3 regions of the Vibrio sp. A37 genome follow, and region 2 is predicted to be linked to each of the others. Evidence: predicted binding sites of a transcription regulator. Region 2 holds the regulator's gene; each other region holds the start of a gene.
What was found. The regulator PurR, encoded in region 2, represses purine synthesis genes. The targets are predictions, from matches to a motif close to TNANGNAAACGTTTNCNTNA.

Region 1: a site for PurR is predicted at 3,455-3,474, ahead of ACM2FC_RS13460 (phosphoribosylaminoimidazolesuccinocarboxamide synthase). Genes of this name have one in related genera too.
Region 3: a site for PurR is predicted at 2,691-2,710, ahead of glpX (class II fructose-bisphosphatase). Genes of this name have one in related genera too.

Annotation. Positions count from the first base shown of each region.
Region 1 is NZ_JBLNLI010000007.1:32,783-38,752, reverse strand. It holds gene gyrA (DNA topoisomerase (ATP-hydrolyzing) subunit A) at 1-1,988, shown strand, start outside; gene ACM2FC_RS13460 (phosphoribosylaminoimidazolesuccinocarboxamide synthase) at 2,240-3,343, opposite strand; gene ACM2FC_RS13455 (SulA-like leucine-rich domain-containing protein) at 3,643-4,002, opposite strand; gene ACM2FC_RS13450 (hypothetical protein) at 4,408-4,599, opposite strand; gene ACM2FC_RS13445 (J domain-containing protein) at 4,794-5,852, opposite strand.
Region 2 is NZ_JBLNLI010000009.1:104,523-110,492, forward strand. It holds gene glgA (glycogen synthase GlgA) at 1-1,080, shown strand, start outside; gene ACM2FC_RS15995 (DUF7577 domain-containing protein) at 1,161-1,478, opposite strand; gene ACM2FC_RS16000 (TVP38/TMEM64 family protein) at 1,478-2,170, opposite strand; gene ACM2FC_RS16005 (TfoX/Sxy family DNA transformation protein) at 2,316-2,906, opposite strand; cyclic di-GMP riboswitch class I at 3,026-3,110, opposite strand; gene purR (HTH-type transcriptional repressor PurR) at 3,290-4,297, opposite strand; gene torD (molecular chaperone TorD) at 4,555-5,223, opposite strand; gene elyC (envelope biogenesis factor ElyC) at 5,379-5,970, opposite strand, start outside.
Region 3 is NZ_JBLNLI010000005.1:237,998-243,967, reverse strand. It holds gene ACM2FC_RS11230 (ATP-binding cassette domain-containing protein) at 1-710, shown strand, start outside; gene ACM2FC_RS11225 (YiaD family glycine zipper/OmpA-like lipoprotein) at 770-1,429, opposite strand; gene glpX (class II fructose-bisphosphatase) at 1,623-2,630, opposite strand; gene zapB (cell division protein ZapB) at 2,922-3,164, shown strand; gene metF (methylenetetrahydrofolate reductase) at 3,242-4,132, opposite strand; gene ACM2FC_RS11205 (bifunctional aspartate kinase/homoserine dehydrogenase II) at 4,372-5,970, opposite strand, start outside.

The DNA.
Region 1 (5,970 bases), on a different contig from region 2:
GCCCTGATTTTCCTACTGCAGCGTTAATCAGCGGGCGCAAAGGCATTGTCGACGCATACAAAACAGGGCGTGGCAAAATCTATATGCGCTCTAAAGCCGATATCGAAGCTGACAAGAATGGCAAAGAGACTATTGTTGTCACAGAGATCCCTTATCAAGTCAACAAAGCTCGCTTAATTGAAAAAATTGCAGAGCTAGTTAAAGACAAAAAGGTTGAAGGCATTAGTGCACTGCGCGATGAGTCTGATAAAGATGGCATGCGTATTGTTATCGAATGTAAGCGTGACGCTGTAGGCGAGGTAGTTTTAAACAACCTTTACGCACAGACTCAACTGCAAACGACATTTGGTATCAACATGGTTGCGCTGAACAATGGTCAACCGCAATTGTTCAACCTTAAGGATATGTTGAAGTGCTTCGTTGATCACCGCCGCGAAGTAGTAACACGTCGTACTATCTATGAACTAAGAAAAGCGCGTGATCGTGCTCATATCTTAGAAGGCTTAGCGTTAGCACTTGCCAATATTGATGAAATTATTGAATTAATTCGTCACGCTGCGACACCTGCAATCGCAAAAGAAGGGTTAACTTCACGCGGTTGGGATCTTGGCAATGTTTCTGCAATGCTTGAGCGTGCTGGAACTAACGCAGCAAGACCTGACTGGCTAGAAGAGCAATATGGTATCCGCGATGGCCAATATTTCTTAACTGAGCAGCAAGCCCAAGCAATTCTAGATCTACGTTTGCAAAAACTAACTGGTCTAGAGCACGAGAAAATCTTAGACGAGTACAAAGCACTTCTTGAAGAAATTGCAGAGTTAATGCATATCCTAGCGAGCACTGAGCGCTTAATGGAAGTGATTCGTGAAGAACTAGAAGCTGTTAGAGATGGTTTTGGCGATGAACGCAGAACAGAAATTACTGCTGCTAGCCATGATATCGACATGGAAGAGCTAATTGCTCGTGAAGATGTAGTAGTGACACTGTCACATGAAGGTTATGTTAAGTATCAAATCCTGAGTGATTATGAAGCGCAACGTCGTGGTGGTAAAGGTAAGAGTGCCACCAAGATGAAAGAAGAAGACTATATAGAAAGGCTATTGGTGGCAAATACCCACGATAACATTCTATGCTTCTCAACTCGTGGTAAGACTTATCGCTTGAAGGTTTATCAATTGCCGCTTGCGAGTAGAACTGCTCGAGGCAAACCGATTGTTAATATTCTTCCTCTAGAAGAAAACGAGCGTATTACCGCAATTCTTCCGGTATCGGAGTTTAGTGAAGATAAATACATCTTCATGGCGACGGGTGATGGTACAGTTAAGAAGACCTCTCTGGATCAGTTCGCTAATGTTCGTTCAAACGGTCTAATTGCTGTTAACTTACGCGATGATGACTCTCTAATTGGTGTTGATATCACTGATGGCGATAGCGATATCATGTTGTTCTCTAAAGCGGGTAAAGTGGTTCGCTTTAAAGAAGACAAAGTAAGACCAATGGGACGTACCGCAGCGGGTGTTCGTGGTATGAAGCTGGTCGAAGAGGGTGATCAAGTTGTTTCACTAATCGTACCTTCAAACGAAGGCGACATCTTAACAGTAACGCTCAACGGTTTTGGTAAACGAACAACTTTAGAAGAGTACCCAACTAAAGGTCGAGCGACTCAAGGTGTTGTATCAATTAAGGTTTCTGATCGAAATGGACCGGTTGTCGGCGCAATCCAAGTCGAGGAAGGCGACGAGATGATGATGATCACTGATGCGGGAACTTTGGTTCGTACTCGAGTGGCGGAAGTGAGTCAGGTTGGACGTAATACTCAAGGTGTGACCTTAATTCGAACTGCTGAAGATGAACACGTTGTTGGCTTGCAGCGTATCGACGAAGTTGAAGAAGCTGAGCTATCTGAAGAAGAGTTACAAGAAGGAGCCGTGGCTACTTCTGGTGAAGAAAACTCTGAACAACCTACAGATGGTAGCGATACAGAGTAAACTCTAATCGAGTAAAGAAAAATGCCGAGCTTATATGCTCGGCATTTTTTTATGTGCTGTACTGAAACATATCATACCAGTCTTGGAAAAACATTGGCCTGCGAAGTGAAATGAGCTGGAACAAACGTACATGGGCATGGATGCCCATGTTTAAGCGCACAGGATGTCTTGAGCGGTTTGTGGAAGCTTAATTCACTTCGATCATATTCTTACTTAGAATCGTATAAGTGCAGCAGTGAAAAGGAATATTGTTAATCAACTAGCCCATAATCACGTTTAAGAACGTCAATGATTTCTTGCTTTGGGTTTTGGCTTAATTCAATTTTCTGTCCGGTAATCTTTTCTGCAATGTTGATGTAAGTGCGAGAAAGATCCATTAGAGATTCGGTAGGTAACTCATTGTTACGAGCGAGCGCTTCACGCTCATCCATGCGATTTTTGTTGAGTAAGATATCAGGATCTGGGAAGTGGTTTAACAAGAATTGACGGAAGCCTTCTTTTGAGTTTTCTACGATATTGCCTTGTAAATACTGCTCTTTATCCCAAATTCTTGATGAGTCTGGAGTGCCGACTTCATCCATATAAATAAGTTTTTCGTTTCCTTGAGCATCTTCTACATAGCCAAACTCGAACTTAGTATCCACGAAGATTTGATCAATTTCAGATAGCGATTGACTAATAAGCTCGAAACCTTGCTTGAGATACTTTTCGTACAGGTTGATATCCTCAACTGAAGAGAAATTAAATGCAGCGAAATTGTCTTCAATGTTTTTGCGGCTGATATTAACGTCATCTGCTTCAGGAACACCAGGTATACCTTTTAGGATGCCTTTTGTTGAAGGAGTAATCAGTAGTTCAGGCAGTGTTTTGTCTTTGCCAAGCCCTTCAGGAAGTTCAATACCGCAGAATTCGCGTTCACTTTTTTCATAAGCACGCCACATAGAACCTGTTAAATATTGGCGGCAAATAGCTTCAATTTTCACCGGCTTAGCTTTTTGAACGATCCAAACAAATGGATGAGGGATATCTAATATATGGCTGTCGGCTAGACCATTTTCTTTAAAAAGGTTAAACCAATGGTTTGAGATAGCATTGAGTGCCGCGCCTTTGCCTGGAACACCTTTCAAACCACCTTTTGCATGCCAAATACAATCGAAAGCTGAAATTCGGTCACTAATAACCATAATTGCCAAAGGTGCATCAGAGGCCACGTCATAACCTTTTTCTCGAATTAGGCGTTGACTGTCTTCTTCGGTTAACCAGTATACAGAGCGTACTTTGCCACTGTGTACTGGTTTGTCTGTCCGAATTGGGAGGTCATTATTAACAGCAAGAACTTGATCAGCAAGATTCATCGACATAATCCTATCGTAATATCAATGTTACATTTAATAGGCCAAATGGCTGAGCATATTGGCGTTACATATGCGTGGCATGATACCAGAACTATTTTATGTCGCTAGTAAAAAAGCAAACGTTTGCCTGAAAACTGTTTCGCTAGGGGGTCTGAGTAAAAAAGTTGATTCCAAGCCTTTTACTTAACGTATGCATGCTTTCCACTCAGGGGGAAGTTTCATCACTTGCACTGCAAGTAAAAGACTAGGAATCGGAACCATTAAAATGAAAATATAAAAAGGCAATACGATATAACTCACTATAGAAAAAACACTTCACATTGATGTTTCAGAGCAAGCTGCTTGAGTAAATTTTGATTCACCAGATCAATATTCATTGAGGCGACAATAGCACTTGCATTACCCGCTTTTATCGCTCGAACAACGATTTGAAGTTCTGACTGGGTATGGGAAGGTTTCATCTGTATGATTTTTTGAGAATTAATTTGAGAGGAGGTGATATCTAAGGAGCTAATTTTGGGACATTCAGCTGTAAATAGTATCCACTGTTGCTGCTGAGAAAGTACTTCTAGTTTGGCAAAAAAATCTTCGTCAAACGATTGCTGAATTGCAGGATGTACTACATTTGAATAGTGGTTATGTGAATGTGTTTGATACATATTTACTGTCCTTATATACATACTGTACAAATAAACAGTAATCTCTTTGCCTTAGATAATCAAGATGAATTTGAGTTGGAAGATCATAACAATACACCGCTTGGAATTTAATCTATTGAAAAAACAGTATTTATCCGTATTCATTATATTTGACTAATTTGATCAAGTGTTAACTCTATCACGTAGTAGATATATTGAATGTGCGTATGCATTTCTGCTTATTGCCTGTGTAAACATGGCATCGTTGAGGTATATAAAAGGAATGGAGTATGGTTAATGAAGGTTAAAGGTTTATAAAGTCGCGCTTTATAAAAGCTATATGGTCTTAATTTACTCGTTGAGAATTCAATGCAACTAAAAAGCGCCACTAATAAGCGGCGCTACATTGGGCATCAAGTGCCAAGATTACATGTTTAGAGATTGGTCTTCTTCACGCTTTCTTTGCTCCAGCTCACCAAGGTTAAACTGTCTGACATCTAGTGTCGCAAGCTCATAACATTCTTTGCATGATAAATTTGACTTGCCATCGAGGTAGTCGTGTTTAACCAGTAAGCTAGGCTTTTTGCACCAATCACAAATGCCTTCTATCGTGAACATATTTTCCCCTTCACATAACGATTTCCCATTGCTCTAGTTTGTGGCTATCTATTGATAGAGCTTGTATTGGGGACTTTATTTTCGCACCGGATTATGACATATATAAGTGCTTTCGGTTAATCATTTATGATGGCAACTGAGAAGGAGATCGATTACGTGAAAACTACTTGGAAACACTGAGTTTTATTATGTAACTATTTGTTAGTTCGGGTTAATATTATCTTAAGGGCAGCGTTTAGTCGTTTCATTTCATCTTCACTTCCATTGACATCGGGATGATAAATCTTAGATAGTTGCTTAAATCTCAATTTAACCTTTTTATCATCCGGTATTTTGTTTACTCTAAAGCCAAATAGGGTGCAGGCCAGTTGTAATTGATTGGGGGCTTGAGAGTTGCTTTTGTCTTTATTTGACTCTGCATTTTCATGACCGCTCTTTTTAGTGTGGTTCTGCTGCTTCTTTAATTCTCTATACAGAATGCCAAGTTGTTTTTTTTGCTGGTTAATTACTTGTAGTTGGTTCTCAAGAGCTTTGTCCTTGTCTTGGCTTTCATTGCTCTCTTTTATTTCCCTTTTTTCCCTTCGTTGCCGCCGCCTTCTGAATACAATTATGAATGTTGAAGCAGTTGCGACAATAACCATGGTCGTTAAATATTCTACGATAGATAGTATTTCTATGTTTTCTGGAGGAGAAGTAGGAGAGGCTGGGGATAGCGACTCTTCTGGAAATACAGAGTTCAGTTGCTCAATATAGGACATCTGTTTTGCTCGTCGAGCGTTGTACTTATTTTCTAGGAGCTTTGAGTAAGCTTCCTCTGCGGCAGAGCTTTGGCCAGAAGCTATTTGATACCACACCTCAGCCATGTCGATAGGGTTAGGGGGCTGCTTTAGATTTTGGTAGATCTTGCCAAGCGTTAGCTGTGCATCCACATTCCCTTTTAACGATAAATTAATTAGCCAGAATAGCCCTTGGGGGATATTTTTTTTTGTTCCTATACCATTTATATAGGCTTTAGAAAGTTGAAATTTCGCAGGATCGTAGCCATTTTGGGCAGATTGTTGATACCAATAAAAAGCCGCTTTGCTATCTTGCTGGACTTGTTTACCCAATTCATATAGTTTCGCTAATTCATACTGAGACTTAGCGTCATTTTGCTCGGCAGCTTCAGTTAGAGATTGGATGGACTCAGCAAATGCAACTGGGGCATTGATAAAAATAGCGATTAGAAGAATCTGTGGGAAAATTTGTCGCAAGATATCACCACCAAACTATAACATCCATGTACCCGATACCAATTCCAGTAACTGCTTGCGCACTGAATTACTGGTATTGGTATTACCTCATCAATCAGGCTTCCTACATGCTTAGGAA
Region 2 (5,970 bases):
ATGTTGCGTAAGCTTTCTTACAAGCCAGATGTTATTCATGCAAACGACTGGCATACAGGCTTGGTACCATACCTGCTCAAAAATCGCTATCGTTACGATACGTTCTACTCAAGTATTAAAAGTGTTCTCACCATTCATAACGCTGTATTTAAGGGTGTTTTTAGTTACGAAGAGCTCCATTGCTTGTTGGAGTTTCATTCCCGATTTGTCCCAGAAGCGGCCATCAGTTCAACGCATGTGACTATGCTCAAAGCAGGAGTGATGTCTGCAGACAAGATCAATGCTGTCAGTCCAAGTTACGCGGAAGAGCTTAAAACTGAGCTCGGTGGGCATGGGATGCATAAAGAGTTTAAAACTCGTGAGAAAGACTTAGTAGGCATATTGAATGGTTGTGACTACTCTTCTTGGAATCCGGAAACCGATGAATTCTTGCCACAACACTATTCTTCTGAAGTGAAGAGTATGAAGCTAGGCAAAAAACTAGCAAAAGCGACGTTACAAGATGAAGTTGGATTAAAGAGACGCGACGTTGCTATGTATGGCATGGTTTGCCGTTTGACGAGCCAGAAGGGTATTCACTATTTATTGCCGATACTCGATAAGTTTTTATCCCATGATGTGCAGTTGGTTATCGTTGGTACTGGTGACCCGATTTTAGCTAGCCAACTGAAAGAACTTTCCGCATTGCACGGAGAGAAATTTATTTTTATCGAAGCTTACAGCAACCGTTTAGCACACCTGGTTGAAGCAGGCTCGGATTTCTTCTTGATGCCATCTGAGTTTGAGCCTTGTGGGTTGAATCAAATCTACAGTATGGCCTATGGTACGTTACCAATTGTCCGTGGTGTGGGTGGATTAAAAGATAGTGTAACCGACTATTACCAAGATCGCGAAGCGGCAACTGGGTTTGTTTTCTATGAACCAACCCCTGTTGATTTACTTTTGACCCTTTTGAACTCTTTGTTGTTGTATACGCAAAATCCACAAGAGATGGAAAGGTTGCAGTCTTATGCAATGAAGCAAGATTTCTGTTGGAAAAATGCTGCGCAAGAGTACTTGGATTTATATCTTAGTGCATAGCAGATAGCAGATAGCAGATAGCAGATAGCAGATAGCAGGATGCAATTTATTAAGGCGCTTTTTGGCGCCTTTTTCTACATCTAGACTTCAATTGACTGCCCGCAATTCCAGCAAATAGCAAACTGTCCTTCGTTTTGCTCGTCACAGTGAGGGCATTTCCAATCCACTACATTACCTTGGGTTAGTCTAGATTGGTACTCTTTGATAATACTCGTGGCTTTGTCTTGGTGAAAAGGGTTGAGCAACCAGACATATGGCTCAGTATCTTCACCAAAAGGTAATTCACCTTGCAAGCCAAATAAACTTTCCCCTCTGACTTCACAGTCGACTCGCTCAGACTTTAAAAGCTCACAAACAAGGTGAGCTTCCGTAGGGTTTTTTGCCGTATAGAGCTTCATTAAGCACTGCCATTTTGTGTATTTGGTCCTAATTTAATTTTGGTCATGATCCACTTGGCTATAAACGGGAACAAGCCCAGTAACGCAAATGAACCAAGCACGATAGGAGATACTATGCCAGAAAGGCTATCGATTTGAGATAGCTGAGTCCCCGCATTTAGATATACCGCCGTGCCTGGTAGCATTCCAAGTTGACTGACTAGATAGAAGCGTAGAGTGCTTATAGGTGTTAATCCCATTAATAAATTAATAAGAAAGAAAGGGAATACAGGGATAAGTCTTAGAGAGAATAGGTAGAACGATCCATCTCTTTCAACGCCTTTGTTAATTGCGGATAACTTTTCACCAAACTTGCTTTGTACCCAATCACGAAGGAGATAGCGACTGCTTAGAAACGCCAGTGTTGCTCCAATAGTACTGGCAAAAGAGACCAAAATTAAGCTGTTCCAAAAGCCAAACAGGGCTGCCGCTAAAAGAGTAACGACTGCTGCGCCAGGAATAGAAAAAGCTGTGATAGCAACGTAAGCGAGGAAGTAAATCACTACGGCCGTAACAAAGTTATCGGAAATATATTGGTTAAGTAACTCTTGTTGAGCTTTTGCATTTTCTATGGTTAAGTACTGACCAAAATTGATACCAAGAAAAATAATCAGCAGGACTAAGATTGTTCCGATGATGAGCTTTTTATTCATTTGATTCTCCAGCAGCTACATAACTCTGTCTTTAAGAAGACAATTTGGCATTATCTGAGTATATAGACAGGAGCATAAAAAAATAAATTTCACCCATGTACAAAAAAACCGACATAAAGTCGGCTTTTTTATACTGAAGCTGAGGTTAAATTAACCGGCTTTGTAACTCTTCTTTCCTAGCTTGAGGAATGACGGACCAGTGCTTGCCTTGAATCGCTCCCTCTAAAGCCCACAGAAGCTCTAAACTCACATCAGTTGAATGAGTTTGTTTGATAGCTTTAAAAGCTTCAACAGAGCCTTTTTGCTCAAGTGCTTCCACAGATTCTATTCCTGCTCTTTTCAGCATTCTTTCGGTTGCTAGCCGAAGGTTAGGTAAGTCTTTTAACCTTGTCGGTTTGCCAACCGATTGAGAGACTTTCTCCTTCTGAGCAGAAAACCAAGCTTCTTTGGCACATTCAAAAGTTTGCTGTGGGTCTTTGTCCCAGTTATCCGGAAGAGCGAAGTACTTAGTGACTACAGGTAGCCCCTTTTTAGTGTATACGTAGGGTTCATATCCACGTGTTTTAAAGCTTTTCAATGCTTTATCATCAGCACGTATATGAAGTTTATCATTGGCGATAAGAGCGAACATTGTGTCATCAACAAATATTCCATAGCCACCGAACATAGAGCGAGATTTGATTCGTCCTAATGGCTCAAAGAGCTTCATTGAATCTTTTAAAATTGGTTTATCCATATCAACTAATCCCGAGCTTAGAGGATACGCACACGAAGGCATGCGATGAGTTTGAGACGTAGATGAACTACTATGCAGAAAGGTTGAATAAAAACTTTGGTTTATATTGCATAACGATCATCGGTAACCCCGCTACCTATTCTAAAAAGACTTAGGCCGGAAGCTTTGCGTCCCACTCTCTCAAGTGGTTTGCCTTGTGCGTATCATTATTAAGTCATTTAATAATAATTCAGATTTTGCGGAAAGGTTCACTTTTCTTGATATGAAACGTGATCTTGCTTCAGAGGGTGATTGTAAATAAATGCGAATGGATTTTAGGTTAAAATATGCGCTGAATTAAAATTCAGCGCATAAATACGATACATTCTGCCTATATATTTGGCTTATTTTCTGATATCTCTAACAGTATCGCGCTCGACTATCTCAGGTTGCATCTCGAACACGCGTTTTTCGTGTTTTTTATCTTTGATTCGTTCTAAAAGTATTTCGAACGCGTTTTTACCGACACGACGTTTAGGTTGGTGGATGGTTGTGAGTGGCGGAGAAAAGTATTCAGCTAGCTCAATATTGTCGTAGCCAATCACAGATATATCATCAGGAATGCGTATACCTTTTTGCTGAAGTCGGCTCATTAATCCCAGAGCCATGGTGTCATTGAAACAAAATACCGCCGTTGGCTTTTTGTCCATGACTGCAATCTTGTCTGCGGCAAGAACAGCGGTATCACACTCAAAGTTACCTTCTAAAATCCAATCATTGTTTACTGGGATATTTTCTTCGTTTAGAGCTCTGGTATAACCTCGGATGCGTTCTTGGCAGGCGGCCTTTTCTAGTTGGCCACTCAAGCAAGCGATATCTCTGTGACCTCTGTCCAACAGGTAGCGGGTAGCTAAATAGCCACCTTCTTCAGAATTATCGATAATTTTATCTGCTTGAGAACTTTCAGGTCCCCAGTCCATAATCACTTTAGGGATATCGGGGTGGCTATCAAGCATTTCCAACAGCTCTTCGGTGAGATCTGAGCACATAACCAGCATGCCATCGACTCGCTTTTCCGCAAGCATACGTATGTAATCTTTCTGCTTTTCGTAGATCCCGCCAGTGTTACATAAAATCAGAGTATACCCTTGTCGGTAACAATAGCTTTCGACACCATCAATGACTTCAGAAAAAAACAAATTAGTAGATTGAGTAACCAGCATACCAATTGTCCGGGTAGTGTTGCACTTTAGGCTCCGTGCTACAGCACTAGGAGCGTAGTTTAGTTCCTTGACCGCTTGCATCACTTTTTCTTGGGTCGCTTCGGCAACAAAACGAGTCTTATTGATAACGTGTGAAACGGTTGTCGTCGATACACCGGCTAAGCGTGCAACATCTTTAATGGTGGCCATAACGTGCTGTCCTGTTAGTTACTACCTACCTCAGCTCCAGAAGTAGGCAGAAAATTTAGTTGTAAAATGTTCTAAATAAGGCCTGCCTAACTCACTTTTTCAGAAAGTTTGGCAGGCCCTACTAGGGTGTGTTGACCTTTCGAGGTTAAATTTTGTTCAATTTTAAGGCTTTTAATCGATTGCGTTGTTATTTTGTAGTGATTTAGCGCTATTGGGCGAACAAAAACCTACCTTACTAACATAATGTGGTTATTTTGTCACGAATTTCGCCCTACAGTGTCGGGTGAAGCAAGGTATTCGCAGTCTAATTCTAGAAAAGAAACTAACAGGCGAGTAAACGCTGCATAAAAGCCAAAATTGTCTTTTGCGTTTACTTGCTCTCGAAAATCATACATCCAAGAGAGTAGATAGCTGCGGATAAAGGTTTCTTGTTCTTTTAAAGCATTTTCAAGGTGTGGGAGCTGCTCGAGTTCATTTGATCGGATAATGAGGTTTCCTAAAAAGTCCAATATGTTAGAAATATGATCGGCGGGCTCATTTTGAATTTGGTCGAGAGTAATATTGTGCGATTGCATTATCTTGACGATTTCCTGTGCGGAAATCTTGTTCGCAGGATTGGCCATATTACGATAACTTGAAGCGCAGGCAGAAATTGCGCGTTTGTCTGAACTTAAAAAAAGATCATCAAAATCTGACGATAGCTGAATTTGTGGGTCATCCATTAGAACTATTTTGTCGATGCAGTGCAACAGGTCATCACTGGGCTCAGTAAGGACTGGGACATCACCTAACCCTTCAATAAATGTTCTGATCTGTGAGCTTCGATATTGCTCTAACTCTGCGTCAGATAGTTCTTTAATGAATATGCTCGAAATCCACCAATATATTTCTGCGCGTTTATCGTTAAATGCTTTTAAGTCGATCATGCTTGCGTAAATGTTCCGTTCATGCTTTTAGTGTAATCAATAAATGGGAATCTGCTCGCAAATTGATGTATTCTTATGTGTGCGGTGAGGGGAAATACAGTTGTTCGACAATAAAGGAGAAGCGTTGAGCCCACTCTAAAAGCAGGCTCACGAGATTATTGTTCTTGAGTATTCTGGTTGGAAGAGCCAGCAAGATCTTTAGAAACCCAGTCACGCATTGATTGCCAAATTAAACCTAGGCGTTCATGCCAATAGATTTCAGTTTGTTCAAGGTACTTGGCCTTTGGCGTATATTTATCCCAAGGTTGAGAGATATTTTTATGTGCTAGGAAGTTGGTTGGAGCTGGGAGAGGATTCAATCCCACGGAATGAAATTCGTTTAGAGCCCTTGTCATATGACTTGCGGAAGTGACTAACACTAGCCGCTTCTGTTTGACGAAAGCCGCGGCTTGACGTGCTTCTTCCCAAGTGTCCTGAGCCGTTTCAAGCAAGATGATATCGGATTTTGGAACACCCAACGCAAGCGCCACTTTTGCCATCATTCGAGCGTTGCTTACTTCTGAACCGGCCGCATAACCGGACAAAATCAATTTTGAACCAGGATACATACGCATGATGCGTATACCTTCTGCAAGACGCATTAGTCCAGTTCTACTTAGTTCCGAAGTGGGTGGGATTTGATCATCAACTACGTGACCGCTCCCTAGTACCATGACATAGTCAACAGATTCGTCGACAGGGAAAAAA
Region 3 (5,970 bases), on a different contig from region 2:
ACCAAAATCGCGATGCTCTGTTAGAGATGAACAACGTTAAAGTTGGTTATGTTGATAGAGATATTTTCGATGGTTTAAATTGGCAAGTAAAAAGTGGTGAGCACTGGCAAATCAAAGGCCCGAATGGTTGTGGAAAAAGTACGCTACTTGGCTTAATCACTGGCGATCACCCGCAAAGTTACAGCAATGACATTACGGTGCTTGGCATGAAGCGCGGCAGCGGTGAAAGTATTTGGGATATAAAACGCCAGATAGGCATTGTTTCTTCAGCGCTGCATTTACAGTACCGAGTAGGTTGCAATGCACTTGATGTCTTGTTATCAGGTTTCTTTGATTCAATTGGTTTATACGATCAACCAAGCAAAAAGCAGCTGCAGCTTGCATATCGATGGTTAGATGTCCTAGAAATGCGTGAGTTCGAAAAGGTAAGCTTTCGCTCGCTAGAATATGGCCAGCAGCGACTCCTGCTGATAGGCCGAGCGCTTATCAAACAGCCAGATTTACTGATATTGGATGAACCCTATCAAGGGCTAGATTACATCAGCAGAAAGTTGGTGTATTTTGTATTGAATAAAATTGCGCAAACCAATCTGAGCCAAATATTGTATGTGACACATTACGAAGATGAAGCATTAGATGCGATAAATAACTTTGTGGAGTTTATAAGTAGTGAAAGCGGTTATACAGTTTCGATAAAGCAAGGAAAGTAGGGCTAGCAAAAATGAAAAGAGTCGCGTTTAGCGACTCTTCAAAACTATTTTGTGGCAACTTATGACATCGGAGTTAGAACAATTTCAACACGGCGGTTTTCCGCTCGACCGGCCTCTGTTTTGTTGCTCGCAATAGGGTTAGCTTCGCCCATACCCTGCTGATTCAAGCGAGCATATTTCACACCATGAGATAGGAAATATCCACCTACAGCATTAGCACGTTTGTCGGAAAGTAGCTTGTTGTAGCTAGCTGAGCCAGTGTTATCTGTGTAACCCAAAATATTAATACGCGTTTTCTCGTATTCTTTAACAACAAGAACCACGCTGCTCAATACTTTATCAGCACCAGGTTTAAGATCGCTGCTGTTTACTGCAAAGGTGATGGCATTTGGCATGTTAAGTGTAATGTTGTTCCCATTACGAGTAACACTGACACCAGTGCCTTTTAGTTGTTGTCTTAGTTTGGCTTCTTGCACGTCCATGTAATAGCCAATACCACCGCCGACAGCAGCGCCACCAAGCGCACCAATAAGGGCACCTTTGCCTTTGTTGCTGCTGGTTGCTGCGCCTAGTACAGCACCACCGATTGCACCAATTGCGGAACCCTTAGCGGCAGATGACGTTTGCTGTTCACCAGTATAAGGGTTGATGGTTGTACAACCAGATAGAGCAACGGTTCCAGCGATAGCAAGTGCTGTCAGTTTCTTGTTAATTTTCATAAGATTGTATCTCGTAGTCCATTTAACTGTGACTTTTTGAAATTCGGCCTCATGACCAAATTGTCTGGGTATATCCTACCTAAATTAAATTTTTTGCAAAGCTCAAGTGTAAAAAATATGTAAAAATTAGCTGTAAAAAAGGAGCACCCAGTGCTCCCTCTCTTCCAATAAAGTTTTAAGCTTATGGATTTAATTATAAAATAATCTTTCGTACTTCCGCGTCTTTACGCTCTAAATAATGAATTGACTTAATGCGACGAATAGTGCGGCACCGTCCTCGCACTAAAAGTGTTTCGGTTGTGGCGATGTTACCTTGACGGCTAATGCCGTCCAGTAAATCACCTTTGGTGATACCCGTTGCGGAAAAGATAACGTTGTCGCTGCGTGCCATCTCTTCGAGCTTTAATACTTTATTCGCCTCAACGCCCATTTCAGCGCAGCGTTTAAGCTCTTCTTCGCCAAACTGGCGATTCTCTTTGGTATCGCCTTTTACATCATGGCGAGCCAATAAACGTCCTTGCATATCACCATCTAGTGCGCGAATCACTGCTGCTGAAACAACCCCTTCAGGGGCACCGCCAGTGCAATACATGACATCGACTTCACTGTCTGGCATGCAGGTTAGAATGGAAGCGGCAACATCACCATCAGGCACAGCGAAAACACGTACGCCCATAGCCTGCATTTCCGCGATGACTTCATCATGACGCGGCTTAGCCAGAGTAATCACCACGAGGGTATCAAGCGATTTTCCTAGCGCATCAGCAATATTTTGCAAGTTCTCTTTAACTGGTTTATTTAGATCGATGCAGCCTTTTGCCCCCGGTCCAACAACCAATTTTTCCATATACATATCAGGTGCTCTTAAAAAGCTACCTTTTTCTCCAGCCGCTAGGACTGCGAGTGCATTGGATTGACCCATTGCAGTCATTCTCGTACCTTCAATTGGATCGACGGCAATATCGACGGCATCACCACCTAAGCCAACTTGTTCTCCAATGTAAAGCATTGGGGCATCGTCAATCTCACCTTCACCAATGACAATCTCACCGCTGATATCCGTTTGATTCAGTAAGCTGCGCATGACTTCAACAGCAGCCCCATCCGCTGCGTTTTTATCGCCACGTCCAAGCCATTTATAGCCAGCAAGCGCAGCTCCTTCTGTAACTCGTGAAAATGCCATCGCTAAGTCGCGTTTCATGAAGACTCCAAATTGAATATTTTTACAAGGGAAAAACTTTGTCGAGATAGTAACACAAGCCAAAGTAAACGTTTGCTATTCATTGTTAGCGGCTTGATCTTGAGCAATTTATCGATATTGAGTATTCACCTCTATGGCAATATTGGTTGTTCATAATGTTGATTAATAAATTAATGATAAATTTAAGTGTTTTTTTTGAGCGAATAGCGGAAAAATCAAAGATAGATGGTGTTTCTGTTGCACTAGCTGAGTAGAATGGCAGTATAGGATTAATACACAAGGTAGGCAAAAATGTCTTTTGAAGTACTGGAACAATTAGAAGCAAAAATTCAAACTGCAGTTGATACAATCGCACTTTTACAAATGGAAGTAGAAGAGCTAAAAGGACAAAAAGAGCAGTTGGCAAATGAAGCCTATGAATTGAAAGAAAGCCGTGAAGAGCTAGAACGCAGAACTGAGCAAATGCAGCAAGAACATGCGGCTTGGCAAGAGCGAATTCGTAACCTTCTTGGTAAGATGGAAGAAGTCGAGTAATTTATTCTTTTTGCTTGCTATTAATTAAAAAACGCCAGTAGATAAACTGGCGTTTTTTAGTGAGCTTTATAGCTCACTTAAATCTGTGGTCGCACACCTAATGTGTGGCATAACGCATAGGTCATTTCAGCACGATTCAAAGTATAGAAGTGAAAATCTTTCACGCCTTCTCTGCTGAGTACTCGAACCATATCGATGGCTTGACTCGCTCCAACAAGCTGTCTGGTGGTTGGGTCATCATCCAGTCCTTCAAATTGCTTCGCCATCCAGCCTGGTACTTTAACGTTATTCTGCGCGGCAAATTTTGACGCTTGTTTAAAGTTGGATACCGGCAATATCCCTGGAACAATTTCAACGTCAATCCCAGCGGCAACACAGCGATCGCGAAAGCGCAGGTAGCTCTCAACGTCGAAGAAAAACTGCGTTATCGCTCGGTTCGCGCCAGCTTCTACTTTGCGCTTTAGGTTGAGCAAATCAGCTTGGGCACTTTTTGCTTCTGGATGAACCTCGGGAAATGCTGCAACTGAGATATCAAAATCATGACGTGATTTTAGCAGCTCGACTAAATCTGAAGCGTACATTTCTGGCTTGCCACCACCCGGCGGGATATCGCCACGCAGAGCAACAATGCTTTTGATGCCATTTTTCCAATAGTCGTCAGCTATCTGGACAAGTTCGTCTTTCGTCGCGTCGATACAAGTAAGGTGAGGCGCAGCAATCAATCCCGTTTGATCTTTAATTTCTTTGATAATGGAGTGAGTGCGGTCGCGTTCACCAGAGTTAGCTCCGTAAGTAACCGAGACAAACTTTGGCTGGAGTGTTTTTAGTCGGTGGACAGAGTTCCAAAGCGTTTGCTCCATCTTCTCAGAGCTAGGCGGGAAAAATTCAAATGAGACATTAATATTGTCCGATAGCTCAGCAATGTTTTGATTTAAAGCGTCGATATGGCTAGCGTGTGTATATCCCATGTTCATCTCCCTGCGGCTCATTTCACCACGATTCTTTAGCTGTTTTTACGTTTGGACGTCTATATGTCCATAGAATGAATTGAATACGATTTACTGTCAATAGCCCCAACATGAATTTTACTCATGATCAAAGTGAGCGAGCTTCAACTTAAAGTTATATAACGATTGCTAAGTAATTCAAAGGCAAGGATGTAACAGAACAAAAAATGGCCAGAAAAATCTGACCATAATGAGATGTTTTAAATGAGGCTTGCAAGCCTGTTGAGATCGGATTGTATCGCACCCGCAGTGACATCGCGGCCAGCCCCAGGACCTTTAATGACCAGTGGATTATCTTTATACCACTTGCTTTCAATGGCAAAAATATTGTCACAAGGCAGTAGATTGGCTAGTGCATGTTCTTTGTAGAGGGCTTCTACACCAACAGACGCACTTCCATCTTTATCTAGCCGAGCTACGTAACGAAGCACCTTGCCTTCCTGCTGAGCTTTTTCTAATCGTTCTTGTAACCGTTCGCTGAGAATCTGCCCTTTGTCTAAGAACTCATCCAAAGATAAAGAGTTTAACTCATCTGGAACCAGTGACTCGACCTTAACTTGCTCTGGCTCTATTGATAAGCCAGCTTCTCGGGCCAGTATGACCAACTTACGCATTACGTCCGAACCATCGAGATCAGCGCGAGGGTCGGGCTCAGTTAAGCCTTGTTGCCATGCTAAATCAACTAACTCAGAGAAAGGCACCGAGCCATCGTATTGCTGGAATAACCAAGAAAGGGTGCCAGAGAAAATGCCAGACAACGCAATAATCTCATCGCCACTTTCTTTTAGATCTCTGACGGTATAGTTGATTGGTAGGCCAGCACCGACGGTCGCATTGTAAAGCCAGTGACGGTTTATTTTGGCGAAAGCGTTTTGTACTTGGTGGTAATAATGGCTTGATGCCGAGCCAGCCACTTTATTAGCAGAGATAAGGTGCATTCCTTGCTTGGCTATTTCGAGATATCGATTGGCGAGATCTTTACTGGCAGTCACATCAAGAACAACGGCATCGTCGTAGCCTTGGATGGAACCAAGTCGTTCAATCCACTCTTTTCCTTCATATTCGACGGCTTCATCATCAAATTTGTCTAATACGGTTTTGGTATCAATACCAGATTCATCAAACCAAAATGTCTGGCTACTGACGACAGCGACCAACTCAAAGTTCATTCCTTGTCTTTTCTCGAGCTCTTCTTTTTGAGAATCAAATAATGAAAGCCAACTCGCGCCAATATTTCCTTTGCCACATAAGGCAATTGCAACACGTTTTTGCGCTTGGAATAAACGACTGTGAATTGCTCTAATTAATGGGGGCGTATCCGTTTTTCTGAGTACTGCAACTAAACTCAATGCAGAAGGCGTTTCTGATACGAATTCAACAGGTGCATCCTTTAGTTGTTGATAAAAGGCGTAACAATGATTTGGGTTTTTGGTGACACCAGCTCCAACAGCTGCGACAAGAGAATAGCCTTCTCTTAGTTTTATTTCTCCCTCAATGGCTGCATCTTGCAGGTAGCGCAACGCTCCATTTGCAATTTCAGCGGTGTAGGCGAGCTTCAAATGATGTTGATCAGGTTGAGATTCAAAAGTTAACGGTTCAAGTTGTGCTTGCTTTAAACCTTCGAGTACTTTTTGCTCCTGACGTTCAAAGTCGTGTCCTGACGAGAAGGTAATATTGATCAGTAACACTTCATCTAGGGATGTAACGATTTTTGCACCGCGTCCAGATGCGAGTACCCGCTCAATATGAGTTGAACCTGACTCTGGTTCGTAGCTGCATCGTAGGTGCAAATCCATACT